3 regions of the Vibrio sp. RC2502 genome follow, and region 3 is predicted to be linked to each of the others. Evidence: predicted binding sites of a transcription regulator. Region 3 holds the regulator's gene; each other region holds the start of a gene.
The links. Region 3 encodes PurR, which represses purine synthesis genes. Its sites were predicted from a motif close to TNANGNAAACGTTTNCNTNA; they were not measured.

Region 1 (4,991 bases), 170 kb from region 3:
GCGTCTACCGCTAACTACTTGAGCGAGTCTGGCTGGGACGATAAGTTTACTTGGGGGCGCCAAGTGAAAGTGCCGAAAGGGATTGATCGTAGCCTAGAAGGACGCGGGGCAGAAAAAGGCAAATATCTTCAGGAGTGGAGTAAACTTGGCATCACGAAGTACGATGGCAGTCCATTACCTAAACTGAATGAAGATATCCAAGCATGGCTTATCATGCCTGACGATGAAAACGGTCGTACGTATCTGGTTTACAATAACTATAACGTACTGATGAAGTGGAACCGCTCTTACTACTTCGCGCTTGCCGTCAGCCATCTTGCTGATCGCATTTCATTCTAGTTCGTTAGTAAATACTGTTTTATAGGGGCTCTTCGGAGCCCTTTGTTTTTCCCACATTCTTATCGAGGTACTGCGTGTTATCTGAACGTGCTGCGCAAATGGTGATCTTTTCTGCATTGATCAAACATAAAAACTTTACTGCGGCGGCGAAAAGCCTTGGAGTGTCAGTATCTCACGTCAGCAAACAGCTTAGTCAGTTAGAGGAATCTCTTGGCATCAAGCTTGTTCAACGCACCACGCGTAGTTTTACGCCTACCGAAGCGGGAAAAACGTTTTATCATCATTGTGAACAAGTGGTGCAGGCGGTGAGTAGTGCGACGTTAGAAATGGAAAGCCAAAGGGATGAAGTGGCTGGGCTGGTTCGCCTCGGGTTATCTCAATCATTTGGAACGCTGCACATCATTCCTGCGATTCAAGAGCTGCGTGAGTTGTATCCACAGCTTCAAGTGGAAGTGCATTTGTTTGACTACAAGGTCGATATGCTGGCGGAAGGGCTCGATCTGTGGGTAACAAACAATGAGCACCTACCAGAGGGCTACATTGCGCAGCGTTTGACGGACTGCCAGTTTGTGGTGGCAGCATCGCCGGATTATTTGCTTAAGTATGATACTCCGACTGAGCCGAACGACTTGTCTTTGCACAACTGCTTGATCTATCGCAGTTGGGAGCGTGATTACACAGGATGGGCATTTACCAAGGGACAACAAGAGCTAAACGTCAAAGTCTCCGGCAACTACTCTGTCGATTTAGCAGAAGCTGTCCGCGACGCCGCGATTGCTGGATGGGGGATTGCGTATCTCGCAACGTACTTGCTTGGTGATGAGTTCAGAACGGGTAAGTTGATTCAACTATTGCCAGACTGGAAAGCGAGCCAGTCGATGCCATTTTATGCGGTGTACCCAAGTCGTCAGCACATGCCGAAAAAAATATCAGCCGTTATCAACTTTATTAAACAGAAAATTGGCAACCCGTGTCACTGGGATCAGCGCCTCGCACCTTACATCTCTATTCCCAAGTAGATTCGTTAATAACGTTCAAGAGGTGTTTGTAGTCGATTTTCTCTAAGCAAAACATTTTTCGACTATTCAGTGGTTGTATAAGGTGATTTGTCTCACAAAATTTTTCCAAATCTAGAAACATCTTTTCCATATGGAAATAATAAAAACAAGCAAACGTTTATCTATAGCAAATTCAATTAGTTATTTGTGTGGTTAATTATTGTTCGCTTGAACTTTTCACACTGTTAACATCCTCAACTTGCGCCATTTTGAGTCCGCTATACAATCCGGTGCCTTCCATATCCCCCTTCTGTCGGATTCATTTTATGAACTCAATTATTGGTATCGTAGCCATACTATTCGTAGCATGGCTACTTTCTACAAATAGAAAAAATATAAAGCTGAGAACAGTGGCGTTTGCGTTTGCTTTACAGGTGCTGTTTGCATTGTTGGTTTTATATGTACCAGCAGGACGAGATGCGCTGAATTCAGTAAGCAGCGTAGTGTCGAATTTGATCAACTACGGTCAAGAAGGCATCGCGTTTTTATTCGGTAATTTGGCGACAGGGGGCTTCACCTTTGCGATCAATGTACTGGGTATCATCGTTTTCTTCTCCTCTCTTATCTCCGGTCTTTATCACATTGGTGTGATGCCAAAAGTTATCAACTTCATTGGTGGTGGTATTCAAAAGCTTCTTGGCATTGGTCGTGCTGAGTCTTTGTCTGCAACGGCAAACATTTTTGTCGGCACTATCGAAGCGCCACTTATGGTGAAACCCTACCTAAAACACATGACTGATTCGCAGTTCTTTGCGGTAATGACAGGTGGTTTGGCGTCAGTAGCTGGTGGTACGTTGGTAGGTTATGCCTCGTTGGGTGTCGATCTTAACTACCTTATCGCTGCTGCCTTTATGTCTGCGCCCGCAGGCTTGTTGATGGCGAAAATTCTCATGCCAGAAGATGTGAACAAAGCACCAGATATCGACATTAGCCAAGTGGAAATTCCACGCGCAACTAACGTGGTTGAAGCGTTAGCCGATGGCGCAATGGCGGGTGTTCGTATCGCTGTGTCTGTAGGTGGTACGTTGTTAGCGTTCATCAGCGTAATCGCGTTGCTGAACGGCATGCTAGGTTGGGTTGGAGACCTTATTGGTACGCCACTAAGCTTTGAGCTTATCTTAGGCTACGTATTTGCACCTGTCGCATGGTTGTTAGGTGTGCCATGGGAAGAGGCGATTACGGCGGGCTCGCTTATCGGTAACAAGATCGTGGTGAACGAGTTTGTTGCTTTCATCCAACTAGCAGAAGTGAAATCTCAGCTAAGTGCTCACTCTCAAGCTATCGTAACTTTCGCACTGTGTGGTTTTGCAAACATCTCTAGTATGGCAATGTTGATCGGCGGATTGGGTTCTTTGGTACCAGAGAAGCGTGCATTTGTTTCTAAGCATGGTTTCCGCGCGATTATTGCCGGCGTTATGGCGAACTTGATGAGTGCTTCTATTGCGGGTGTGATTTTAAGTCTGTAATTGAAATAGATATCTAAAATTAGCAAAAAGGCTCCTTGCGGAGCCTTTTTCGTATCTCAATATTGATGTTATTGTTCAGTATGGAACTGCTCGCAAGCCAACATCGTGTTCTCAATCAAGCTTGCTACGGTCATTGGGCCAACACCACCAGGAACCGGAGTAATGAAGCTCGCGCTTTCGCGGGCTTTGTCGTATTCCACATCGCCCACTAGCTTGCCTGAATCAAGACGGTTAATGCCTACATCGACAACCACTGCGCCTTTTTTAATCCACTCGCCAGGGATGAAGTTTGGCTTACCTACCGCGACCACAACAACGTCAGCTTGACGTACGTGGCTTTCTAGATCTTTGGTAAAGCGGTGGCATGTCGTTGTTGTACAACCAGCAAGCAGCAGCTCAAGTGTCATTGGACGACCAACAATGTTTGATGCGCCAACCACAACCGCATGTTTACCACGAAGCTCGATGTTGTAACGGTCGAGTAGGGTAATGATGCCTTTAGGCGTACAAGAGCGAAGCTTAGGAATACGTTGCGCAAGACGACCAACGTTGTAAGGGTGGAAGCCATCCACGTCTTTTTCTGGATGAATACGCTCTAGAACGTGTGTGGTATCAATACCAGCAGGAAGTGGCAACTGAACTAAAATGCCGTCAATTTCGTTGTCGTTGTTCAACTCATCAATAAGAGCAAGCAGCTCCTCTTCAGATGTTGAAGCCGGAAGGTCAAACGACTTGGATACAAAGCCAACTTCTTCACATGCGCGGCGTTTGCTGCCCACGTAAACTTGAGATGCTGGGTCTTCACCAACCAGAACAACTGCTAGGCCAGGAGCGCGTAAACCTGCTGCGACGCGAGCTTTAACACGTGCTGCAACTTCAGATCGAACAGTTTGGGAAATGAGAGTTCCGTCTATATTTTGAGCAGTCATGACTTTCCTTATAAATTAAGAAGGCAAATTATCTGCGGCGCATTGTCGCAGAAATTCTAATTAACATCCATACGCAAACGTTTGCCTTGTGGTGTTTTTGAACATTAAGCGTTTTAATGGACTTTTTTTAGGCATTCAGATCAGAATGTTATGAAAACCCGTTGATTTACCCGTTTGAACTCGTATAATCCTGTCCCTGTAGCGCGCCCTTAGCTCAGCTGGATAGAGCACGTCCCTTCTAAGGATGTGGTCATTGGTTCGAATCCAATAGGGCGTGCCATTTATTCTAAAAAGCCCCGATAACTCTTTGAGTTTCCGGGGCTTTGTCGTTTTAGAACATTCGATATTAATCGCTACGTCACCTACAACTTTTGACTGAGATTATAGCTATTGCAATCTCTAGCAATTAACATGAGCTCATATTAGTTGCTTTCCTGTTTATCTTTATGCCTGCCACGTCTAGATTTTATGAACAACACGCAGATTGTTTAGCGGAGCAATACACTTCGCTCAAGTTTGAGGATGTCCACGCGAGCTGGAGAGCTTTCTGGCCTCAAGCCAGAGATCGCGTCTTAGATGTTGGGGCTGGCTCTGGTCGAGACGCTAAATGGATGGCTGAACATGGATGTGAAGTTATTGCGATTGAACCTGCTCAAGCGCTTCTGAGATTTGGTAAGTCTTACTGTGATGATTCAGTTACTTGGCTTGAAGATGGGTTACCTAAGCTTGAGAAAGTCATTAATCTTGGCTTTCGCTTCGATTTAATTCTTGTTAGTGCGGTATGGATGCATCTTGCGCCTACGCACCGTGAACGCGCATTTCGCAAACTTGCGAATTTGCTAGCGCCCAATGGTCGATTGGTGATTAGCCTTCGTCACGGTGACTTTTCTGACGGTCGTAAAGCTTATCCGGTATCGGTTGAAGAGCTTGAAAAGTTTGCAAAGAATAGCGCGTTAATGGTGAGAAACGTATCTCTCGATGATGACCAGTTACAGCGAACAGGTGTATCTTGGCAAACTGTAGTTATGTCTTTGCCTGATGATGGTTCTGGTGATCTGAATAAGGTTCGTCACATTATCGTCAATGATTCCAAATCGGCTACCTATAAACTCGCACTACTGCGTACTTTACTACGAATTGCAGATGCTCATTCTGGTGCAGTGGTTGATCGTAGTGACGGTAAAGTTGCCATCCCATTA
Region 2 (4,991 bases), 1.2 Mb from region 3:
GTCAAAATCAGTGACGGCAATGGCACCATCATGCTGCGTTTTTTCAACTTTACTGCAGCGATGAAGAACAATTTTTCACAGGGTAAGTTAGTACACGCTTACGGAGAAATTAAGCGTGGTGGTATGGGGCTGGAAATTGTGCACCCTGACTACAAATTTTACGCCAGTGAACACAAGCCAGATGTGGAACAAAGCTTAACCCCGGTTTATCCAACCACAGATGGCCTGCGTCAAATCACTTTACGTAACCTTACTGAGCAAGCATTGGTGCTACTCGATAAAGCGGCAGTGCAAGAATTGCTACCTTCGGGCTTGTATAACCATCAGATTACTATGTCGCAGGCGTTGCACACCATTCATCGCCCGCCGCCAACCATTAATTTAGATGAATTTGATGAAGGTAAGCACCCCGCTCAAATCCGTTTGATCATGGAAGAGTTGCTCGCTCAGAACTTATCGATGTTGGCGGTTCGCAGCAAAGGCCAGCAAGATATCGCCTTACCGCTCGCACCATGTGACAAACTGAAAAAACAGCTGTTGGCGCAACTGCCGTTTTCTCCGACCAATGCTCAAGCACGCGTGGTGAAAGAGATTGAATCCGACCTCGAAAAGCCGCACCCAATGATGCGTCTTGTCCAAGGTGACGTAGGCTCAGGAAAAACCCTCGTCGCGGCACTGGCTGCGGTTCGAGCTATCGAGCACGGTTATCAGGTCGCACTAATGGCACCAACTGAGCTGCTCGCTGAACAACACGCCATCAATTTCGCCAACTGGTTTGAAGCCATGGGCATTCAAGTGGGCTGGCTTGCTGGTAAGCTCAAGGGCAAAGCCAAAGAGACGGAACTGGCTCGCATTGCCAGCGGTGAAGCGCAAATGATAGTGGGTACTCACGCCCTCTTCCAAGAACATGTGGAATTTCATCACCTAGCTTTAGTCATCATTGATGAGCAGCACCGTTTTGGCGTCCATCAGCGATTAGAGTTACGTGAGAAAGGGGCAAAACAAGGCGCGTATCCGCATCAGCTCATCATGACGGCGACTCCGATTCCTCGCACGCTAGCAATGACAGCGTATGCTGATTTGGAAACGTCGGTGATAGACGAATTACCACCAGGCCGAACACCGATTCAAACCGTCGCCATTCCAGATACCAAACGTGACGACATTGTCGAGCGGGTACGAAACGCTTGTCTTAACGAAGGCAAGCAAGCGTATTGGGTGTGTACGCTGATCGATGAATCAGAAGTGTTAGAAGCGCAAGCCGCAGCAGACACCGCCGAAGAGTTGCAGCGCAAACTGCCAGATGTAAAAATTGGCCTAGTTCATGGCCGTATGAAACCCGCCGAAAAGCAAGCTGTCATGCAAGAGTTTAAAGACAACAAGCTCCACCTGCTCGTAGCCACGACGGTGATAGAAGTTGGCGTAGACGTGCCAAACTCTAGCTTGATGATCATCGAAAACCCTGAACGCCTTGGTTTGGCGCAGTTACACCAGTTAAGAGGCCGCGTCGGTCGAGGCTCGGTTGCCAGTCACTGTGTCCTGCTGTACCACTCCCCTCTGTCGAAAACCGCGCAAAAACGCCTCGGTGTTCTGCGTGAAAGTAACGATGGCTTTGTTATTGCGCAGAAAGACCTCGAGATCCGCGGGCCCGGCGAATTATTGGGCACCAAACAAACAGGCTTGGCTGATTTCAAAATTGCCGATTTAGTTCGAGATCAACGCTTAATTCCCGAAGTTCAACGTATTGCACGTCATATTCACGACAATTACCCAACCAATGCAGCCGCCATCATCGAACGCTGGCTAGGCGAGCGTGATATCTACTCCAAAGCGTAAATCTTAAAGCGAGCCAAATGGCTCGTTTTTTAGTGCCGCCACCAATAGCAAACGATTGCTTTTTAGGTAAATCTCTCTATAATCGCGCTCAAAATTTCTAGAGTGTGCCTCATCACACTTCACCAACCTGAGTTGACACTGATTAACAGCAATCACAGGTAACGACGTCAACTCCACCCAGCCCTCCCATTCAGCGAGATCTGGGAACACATTGCGACTAGCGAGACAAATCATGACAACTTCAAACCGATCTTCGGAACTGGTCTATCAATTAAATGATCGTCCACCACTGCCACAAACGATTTTTGCTGCACTTCAGCATTTATTGGCGATGTTCGTTGCGGTGATTACACCTTCCTTAATCATTTGCCAATCTTTGGGCGTTCCGGCCGATCAAACCAACACCATTATCAGCATGTCGCTGTTTGCATCTGGTGTTTCTTCCTTTATCCAAATCCGTACCTTTGGCCCTGTCGGCTCCGGCTTGCTATCGGTGCAAGGCACCAGCTTTAACTTTTTGGGTCCAATCATCGGTGCGGGTTTATCACTCAAAGCAGGTGGCGCGGACATCAGCACCATGATGGCGGCGATTTTCGGTACGATTTTAGTCGCCTCTTTTGCCGAGATTTTACTGTCTCGTGTGCTTGAGCATGCACGTCGCATCATCACACCTCTCGTCTCTGGCATTGTCGTAACTCTGATTGGCCTGACGCTGATCCAAGTCGGCTTGGTTTCTATGGGTGGTGGCTATGCTGCAATGGGCGACGGTACTTTTGGTAGCTTAGACAAACTGGCGCTCGCTGGTACCGTACTTGGTTTAATTGTGATTTTGAATCGTTCTAAAAACCCATACATTCGCGTGGCTTCGATCGTGATTGCCATGCTAGTTGGCTATGTAATGGCATACTTCATGGGTATGGTCGACACCTCAAAATTGGGGGAAACCAACCTCGTTGCGCTACCGATTCCGATGCAGTACGGCTTGTCATTTGACTGGTCACTATTTATCCCTCTCGTGCTGATTTTCTTTATCACGGCGTTGGAAGCGATCGGCGACATTACCGCAACGTCTGAAGTATCTGGCGAGCCAGTTAAAGGCCCTATTTACATGAAGCGTATCAAAGGTGGGGTATTAGCGGATGGTCTGAACTCGGCTATCGCTGCGGTATTCAACAGCTTTCCAAACTCTACCTTCAGTCAAAACAACGGCATTATCATGCTAACGGGCGTCGCAAGCCGTTACGTGGGTTACTTTATCTCGGGCATGTTAGTGATTCTTGGTCTATTCCCGGGCGTGGCTAGTTTTGTTCAGCTGATCCCAGAACCTGTACTTGGTGGCGCTACCATCGTGATGTTCGGCACCATTGCCGCTGCAGGCGTGCGCATTATCTCGCGTGTTGACCTCGACCGCCGCGCGATTCTGATTATGGCGTTGTCATTCTCGATGGGGTTAGGTATTGCTCAGAAACCTGAGATTCTGCAGTTTATGCCTGAGTTTATTAAAAGCATCTTCTCAACCGGTGTGGCTGCTGGCGGTATCACCGCGATACTGCTGAACTTGCTGCTTCCAGAAAAACTGACAGAAGAAGATGAACTTGTCGCTCAAGAAGTGAAAGAGTCTTAATACCTGTACTTAGAAACTAAAAAGCCCAACCACATTTTGGGTTGGGCTTTTTGGTTTTAGAGGGTTATTTGGTCGGGAAACTGATTTGGGCGATCAAGCCGCCTTCACTGCGATTACGCATCACCACCGAACCTGAATGTTGGATAACAATACGTTTTACAATCGCTAACCCCAGACCAGTACCTTCGCTGCCACGCGCCGTATCACCACGGGTAAACGGTTCGAACAACTTCGCGATTTGCGACTGCTCAATCCCCGGCCCGTTGTCTTCTACACATATCCAAACCAACTGTTTGTCTGCCGTCACGCCTGTGCTGATTTTCACCCAACCGTTGCCATAACGCAGTGCGTTGACAACTAAGTTACTCACCGCTCGCTTAATAGCAATCGGGCTGCCTTTCGCAGGAGGAAGGTGCATGTTCAAGTCCGTTTCAATCTCGACTTCATATCCCCCTTCAGAGCTCGCCACGTCACTAGCGATGGTACTGACATCAACCGACTCAAACGATTCTTTGTTTACAGGCTTTAGATAATCCATAAATTGGCTGATGATCTCATTGCACTCTTCCGTGTCACTGATGATCCCTTCCGCCAAATAGCTGTCTTCTGGCGACATCATTTCAGTAGCGAGACGAATTCGCGTCAGCGGCGTACGTAAATCATGACTGATGCCTGCCATTAACAGAGCGCGGTCTTCTTCGAGCTCTTGAATCCCTTTCGACATCTGGTTAAACGCACGAGTTACCGAACGAATTTCCGATGCGCCTTTTTCTGGTAGCGGTGGGGGAATTTCCCCTCTCCCAACGCCTTCTGCCGCTCGTTGCAACGCCAATAATGGCCGGTTTTGCAAGCGAATAAACAACCAACCACCTGCGATAATTAATAGCGCCATGATCAGGCTGTTACGAAATAGCGGCGCAAAGTCCTCTTCTTGCAGCTCAGACAGCGGGATGCGAATAATGGAATTGGGCAGCTTCTCGATGTGCATCCACAAAATGTAGCTTTCACTACCCAGCAGCAGGCGAACTTCGGTTGGTGAGCCTAGCTCTTGAGTCATTTCCTCCGACATCAAATCAATCGACATCGCATGGTTAAACTCAACCGCCTTCTCGCTGTTGATGCTGTGAACTGTCACGCCCAACCTTTCTAATAACTGGCGACGCAATGGTGCATCCGATTTTAGCGGGCCATCTTCATCGAGAACCAGATTCAACTCATGAGCAAGAATTTTGTTGAACTGTTGCAGGCTTGGCATCAACGCGTAGTTAAAAACGGCGTAATAAGAAAAGACTTGGCTAGCGAGAAGCAAGGAGATGAACAGTAGAATAGATTGTGTCAGTGAACTTCGGATTCGCATGGAAATTTCCTGATGACCCTAATTGCGAAAACCTCGGCCACCCAATAAGAAGGAAATTTGATGGCCGAAGTTTTAAAAACCGATTGCCGGTTAAGTGAGTAAGAATTACGACTCTTTGCCGTCTGGGACAAATACGTAACCTAACCCCCATACGGTCTGGATGTAGCGAGGTTT
Region 3 (4,991 bases):
AGTAATGAGTGGGTTGTTTTCGTGCATGGTGCTGGTGGCAGTTCTTCGATATGGTTTAAACAAATTAAAGCATATAAGCAGCACTTTAATTTGTTGCTGATCGACTTACGAGGACATGGAAAATCCAATCAGCTTTTGAAAGAGTTGATAACTAGTCGTTACACCTTCACGGAAGTGACGCAAGATATATTAAAAGTGCTGGATCACCTCAAAATCCAGTCGGCGCACTTTGTTGGCATGTCGTTGGGTACGATCATTGTTCGAAATTTAGCGGAGTTGTCTTCTGAAAGAGTTCGTTCGATGGTTTTAGGCGGTGCGGTGACACGCTTGAATACGCGTTCGCAGATTTTGGTTAAGTTGGGTAACTTCTGTAAACATATCTTGCCTTATATGTGGTTGTATAAGCTGTTTGCCTACATTGTGATGCCGCAACGAAGTCAGCGTGAATCAAGGCATTTGTTTATTCGAGAAGCAAAGAAGCTGTGCCAAAAAGAGTTTAAACGCTGGTTTATTCTTGCCGCGGATGTAAACCCATTGATGAAGTACTTCAAAGACAGAGAGTTACCTATACCGACATTGTATTTGATGGGTGATAGAGACTATATGTTCATCCAACCGGTGAAAGAGATGGTTGCAGCGCATAAGCTCAGTATCTTGCGTGAAATTCCAAACTGCGGTCATGTCTGCAATGTAGAGCGTCCTGAAGATTTTAACCAACACTCTATCGAATTTATAAAGCAACAAAGTATCGTCGTCTAGCCATCAATATAGACACCTGAAATGCGAGAATAGGGGAACGATCATGGCTCCCCAATTTGATATCCACATTGCCAACACGCACCAAACTGTCCTTCGTTGTGTTCAAGACAATGAGGACATTGCCAGTCTTCATATATGTTTCTTTGTGACTGCTGCCTAAATGCTTCAATAATTGCGTGAGCTTTCAATTGTTGTTCTGGATCTAATAGCCAAACATAAGGATCAGTATCATCGCCAAAAGGAAGCTCACCTTTCAGACCAAAAAGTCCTTCGCCACGCACCTCACAGCATATATCTTCAGTTTTTAATAGTTCACATACGATGTGCGCTTCTGCTGGATTTTTCGCGATAAAGATTTTCATCAAATACTGCCATTTGGCTGAGTAGGGGTTGGTCTGACCTTATTCATAACCCATTTTACGAGTATTGGAAACAGCCCCAGCAAAGCAAAAGATGCTAATACCGTCGGGGATACGATACCAGAAAGGCTATCAATGGTTGCTAACTGAGTACCAGCGTTAAGGTAAACGGCAGTACCAGGGAGCATGCCTATTTGACTGGTTAAATAAAAGCGCGCAATGCTCATAGGTGTTAATCCCATCAGTAGGTTGATGAGGAAAAATGGGAACACTGGAATTAAGCGCAAAGAAAACAGATAAAACGCGCCATCCTTTTTTACTCCTTGGTTAATCGCAACAAGCTTTTCCCCAAATCTCGATTGAACCCAATCCCTAAGCAAATATCGGCTACTCAAGAAAGCTAAGGTCGCACCGATCGTACTGGCAAAAGAAACCAAAAGTAAGCTAAACCAAAACCCAAACAACGCTGCGCCTAGCAAAGTAACCACTGCTGCTCCGGGAATAGAAAATGCGGTAATCGCAACATACGCTAAAAAATACAGCGTGGCGGCATAGACGATGTTGGCTTCGATGAATGAATTGAGTGCTTCTTGCTGCGCTTTTGCGTTTTCAAGCGTTAGATATTGACCAAAATTAGCGCCTAACAAAAGAATGGTGGCAACAAGTATCAGTCCAAAGATAAGTTTTTTATTCATGTGTGCTCCGTTTCTATATCTAGGCTACCGCTTAAAGTATTCATACTGAATATTGTTTTAACAATCTCGTTATCGAAACTAAGTCGTGGCGCTGAAGATACGGGTGTTTTGGGATTTACAAAGGAGTAGACACGAGGGGAGCTAAAAAAATTTCATAAAAAAACCGCAGTTCGCACTGCGGTTTTAGTCGATAGATTAGAGCAGACTTCTGTTACGAAAGGCCATTCATTAATTCTTCACGACGAGACTGGGGGACTACACTCCAGTGTGTGCCGTTAATAGCACCTTCTAAGGCCCAAAGTAGCTCAAGGCTAACTGTGGTGGAGTGCGTGTCTCTGATCGCTTTATAAGCACTTAGTGCGCCTTCTTCTTCAAGTTGAGCAACAGAATCAATACCCGCTTTCTTAAGCATTCTTTCTGTAGCCAATCTCAGGTTCGGCAGATCTTTCAAGCGATTAGGCTTAGTGCTCGCTTGTTGTTCTTTCTCAAGTTTGGCGTTTTCTAAGGATTTTTTCGCTACTTCAATTAAGCGATCGCTAGATTCCCATAGTTCGCTGGAAATAGCGTAGTACTTAGTAACGACTGGGAAGCCACGTTTTTTATAAACGTAAGGCTTTAGACCCTGTGTCTCGAAGTCAGATGAAGTTTGTTGGTCTGCTCGTATATGAAGCTGGTTGTTTACCACTAGTGCAAACATCGTTTCATCAGCGAAAAGTCCGAAGCCACCAAACATTGAGCGCGACTTGATAGTACCAAGTGCCTCAAATAGCTTCATAGAGTCTTTGAGTATCGGTTTATCCATGTTTTGTTATCTCGGTGTAATTAATATTACGCCACCAAAAGTCAGGTCCGAGAGAGTAGCAAACGTGCGCAAAGGCAATGTCATTAAAGGGTAAAGACATTGGTTGCACACTTGCCATCGGTAACCCCGCTACCTTCCATATACTACTATGGTTCAGGCCGGAGGCTTTGCGTCCCACCCTTTCGGATGGTTTGCCCTGTGCGTGACCAGATGAGGATACTTCGTATATTGAATTAACATCACACTTTAGATTTTAAAACGTGATCTTGATTCAATAAATAATGCCATTTTGTGCATGGGTACTCATAATTGAGAATTGTATTTAATGTTTGAAAAGAAGCGGGAATTAATAATTCACATGTAAAGAAAACAGTAACTTATGGAAGTTATTGTTTTTAAGAATGAGGCAAAGTGTGCGGGAAGTGTTATTTTTTTAATAAAAAAAAGCGCCCCTAAGGGCGCTTGTGTTCATTTAATTAAGTTTCTTAACGGTATTGCGGATAACAATCTCTGGTTGCATCTCGAACACACGTTTTTCGTGTTCTTTATCTTTAATGCGTTCAAGTAGGATCTCAAACGCATTTTTACCCACACGACGTTTAGGTTGGTGAATCGTTGTTAGCGGTGGTGAGAAGTACTCTGCAAGTTCAATGTTGTCGTAACCGATAACAGAAACGTCATCTGGAACCTTGATGCCGTTTTGTTGCAGACGGCTCATTAAGCCAAGTGCCATGGTGTCGTTAAAACAGAATACTGCAGTAGGGCGTTTTTCCATCGCGGTGATCTTGTCTGCAACCAGTACCGCAGTATCACATTCAAAGTTACCTTCAAGAATCCAATCTTCATTGATTGGCAGTTTTGCTTCAGCCATGGCACGACGAAAACCAGCGATACGCTCTTGGCAAGCAAGTTTCTCAAAGTGACCACTAAGGCAGGCGATGTCAGTGTGGCCGTTATCGATAAGATATTTAGTTGCTAGGTAGCCACCTTCTTCAGAGTTATCGATGATCTTGTCCGCACGAGAACTCTCTGGGCCCCAATCCATCACAACTTTCGGGATATCTGAGTGACGATCTAACATCTCTTTTAGTTCTTCGGTTAGATCTGAACACATCACCAAAATGCCATCTACACGTTTCTCAGCAAGCATGCGGATGTAGTCGCGCTGTTTCTCGTAGATGCCGCCAGTATTACACAAGATCAACGTGTAACCTTGACGGTAGCAGTAGCTTTCTACACCGTCGATCACTTCAGAGAAGAACAGGTTAGTTGATTGTGTTACCAACATACCAATAGTACGAGTTGAGTTGCATTTTAAACTACGAGCAACTGCGCTTGGTGCGTAGTTAAGCTCATCAACCGCTTTCATTACTTTTTCTTGGGTTGCTTCTGCAACAAAACGTGTCTTATTAATAACGTGCGAAACTGTCGTGGTAGAAACGCCGGCTAAGCGAGCAACGTCTTTTATAGTGGCCATAAATGATGTCCTGTATCGAGCTACTTAATACCGTAGTGAATACAACCATACGCTTAGTTTTTTGCGCAAACTAAACACCACAACAACAGTAGTGTCTATTCTAGTAGGCAGCGGTTGTACCGAAATCGGTATAAAAAGATTTGTAGCAACTTGGTTGAAGGTACTCGGCTTCCTACTAAATATGAGGAAGTGGTTATCAACCTATTAATAAAAAACAAAAACCGCTATATTTCAGCGGTTTACATATAAATCATATTTAATCGTTTGCGTTCACATTTTAGCCCTATGTGGGCTGGCTGGCAATATTTTCAGCAAGAGTTTTGTGTATTTGAAGTCACATTTTGACTGCTAAATGAACGAACGTCTTTGAGCCAGATTAAAAGCAAGCGAATAAAATAGGGAGCCCGACAGGCAGGCTCCCTAAAAATAGGCGGTGATTATTCACCAAGAAGGTAAGCGCTGTCCAGTTTACAAAATGCAATTAATAGTTGCGCAACGCTTAAGTAGAAGCCAAAATCATCAAATTGCTTACATTTTTCAGCAAATTTTGGCAACCAAGACATGAGTTGATTTTGGATGAAATCGTTTTGTTTAACGAAAGCCTCTTCCATATGTTTTTCTTGCTCTAACTCATTTGAGCGAATGATCATGTTGCCCAAAAAGTCCAATTCGACAGCGAGATGGTCTGCTGGTTCTTTGAGGTTTTCGTCTACCTGAACCCCAAAATCTGCCATCAGTTTTTCCATCTCTTCTGCAGGTTTGTCATTAAGCAAACCTGATTCACCAATGTACATAGAAGCGTACGGTAGTGCCCCATACTTATCTGTTTTTAAGAACAGCTCGCAAAAATCTGCTGCAAGTTCTAGTTGAGCATCATTGCGGTCTTGGAGTCTGTTTAG

Region 1: a site for PurR is predicted at 1,504-1,523, ahead of ACYJZR_RS11140 (NupC/NupG family nucleoside CNT transporter). Genes of this name have one in related genera too.
Region 2: a site for PurR is predicted at 1,880-1,899, ahead of ACYJZR_RS00735 (uracil-xanthine permease family protein). Genes of this name have one in related genera too.

What each region holds. Positions count from the first base shown of each region.
Region 1 covers NZ_CM141453.1:2,388,445-2,393,435, reverse strand. The annotation lists gene ACYJZR_RS11150 (lytic murein transglycosylase) at 1-339, shown strand, start outside; gene ACYJZR_RS11145 (LysR family transcriptional regulator) at 414-1,358, shown strand; gene ACYJZR_RS11140 (NupC/NupG family nucleoside CNT transporter) at 1,664-2,863, shown strand; gene folD (bifunctional methylenetetrahydrofolate dehydrogenase/methenyltetrahydrofolate cyclohydrolase FolD) at 2,932-3,792, opposite strand; tRNA gene ACYJZR_RS11130 (tRNA-Arg) at 3,996-4,072, shown strand; gene ACYJZR_RS11125 (methyltransferase domain-containing protein) at 4,239-4,991, shown strand, end outside.
Region 2 covers NZ_CM141453.1:157,630-162,620, reverse strand. The annotation lists gene recG (ATP-dependent DNA helicase RecG) at 1-1,836, shown strand, start outside; gene ACYJZR_RS00735 (uracil-xanthine permease family protein) at 2,069-3,460, shown strand; gene envZ (two-component system sensor histidine kinase EnvZ) at 3,525-4,817, opposite strand; gene ompR (osmolarity response regulator transcription factor OmpR) at 4,923-4,991, opposite strand, start outside.
Region 3 covers NZ_CM141453.1:2,221,169-2,226,159, reverse strand. The annotation lists gene ACYJZR_RS10405 (alpha/beta fold hydrolase) at 1-759, shown strand, start outside; gene ACYJZR_RS10400 (putative signal transducing protein) at 801-1,121, opposite strand; gene ACYJZR_RS10395 (TVP38/TMEM64 family protein) at 1,121-1,813, opposite strand; gene ACYJZR_RS10390 (TfoX/Sxy family DNA transformation protein) at 2,025-2,615, opposite strand; cyclic di-GMP riboswitch class I at 2,732-2,821, opposite strand; gene purR (HTH-type transcriptional repressor PurR) at 3,088-4,092, opposite strand; gene torD (molecular chaperone TorD) at 4,530-4,991, opposite strand, start outside.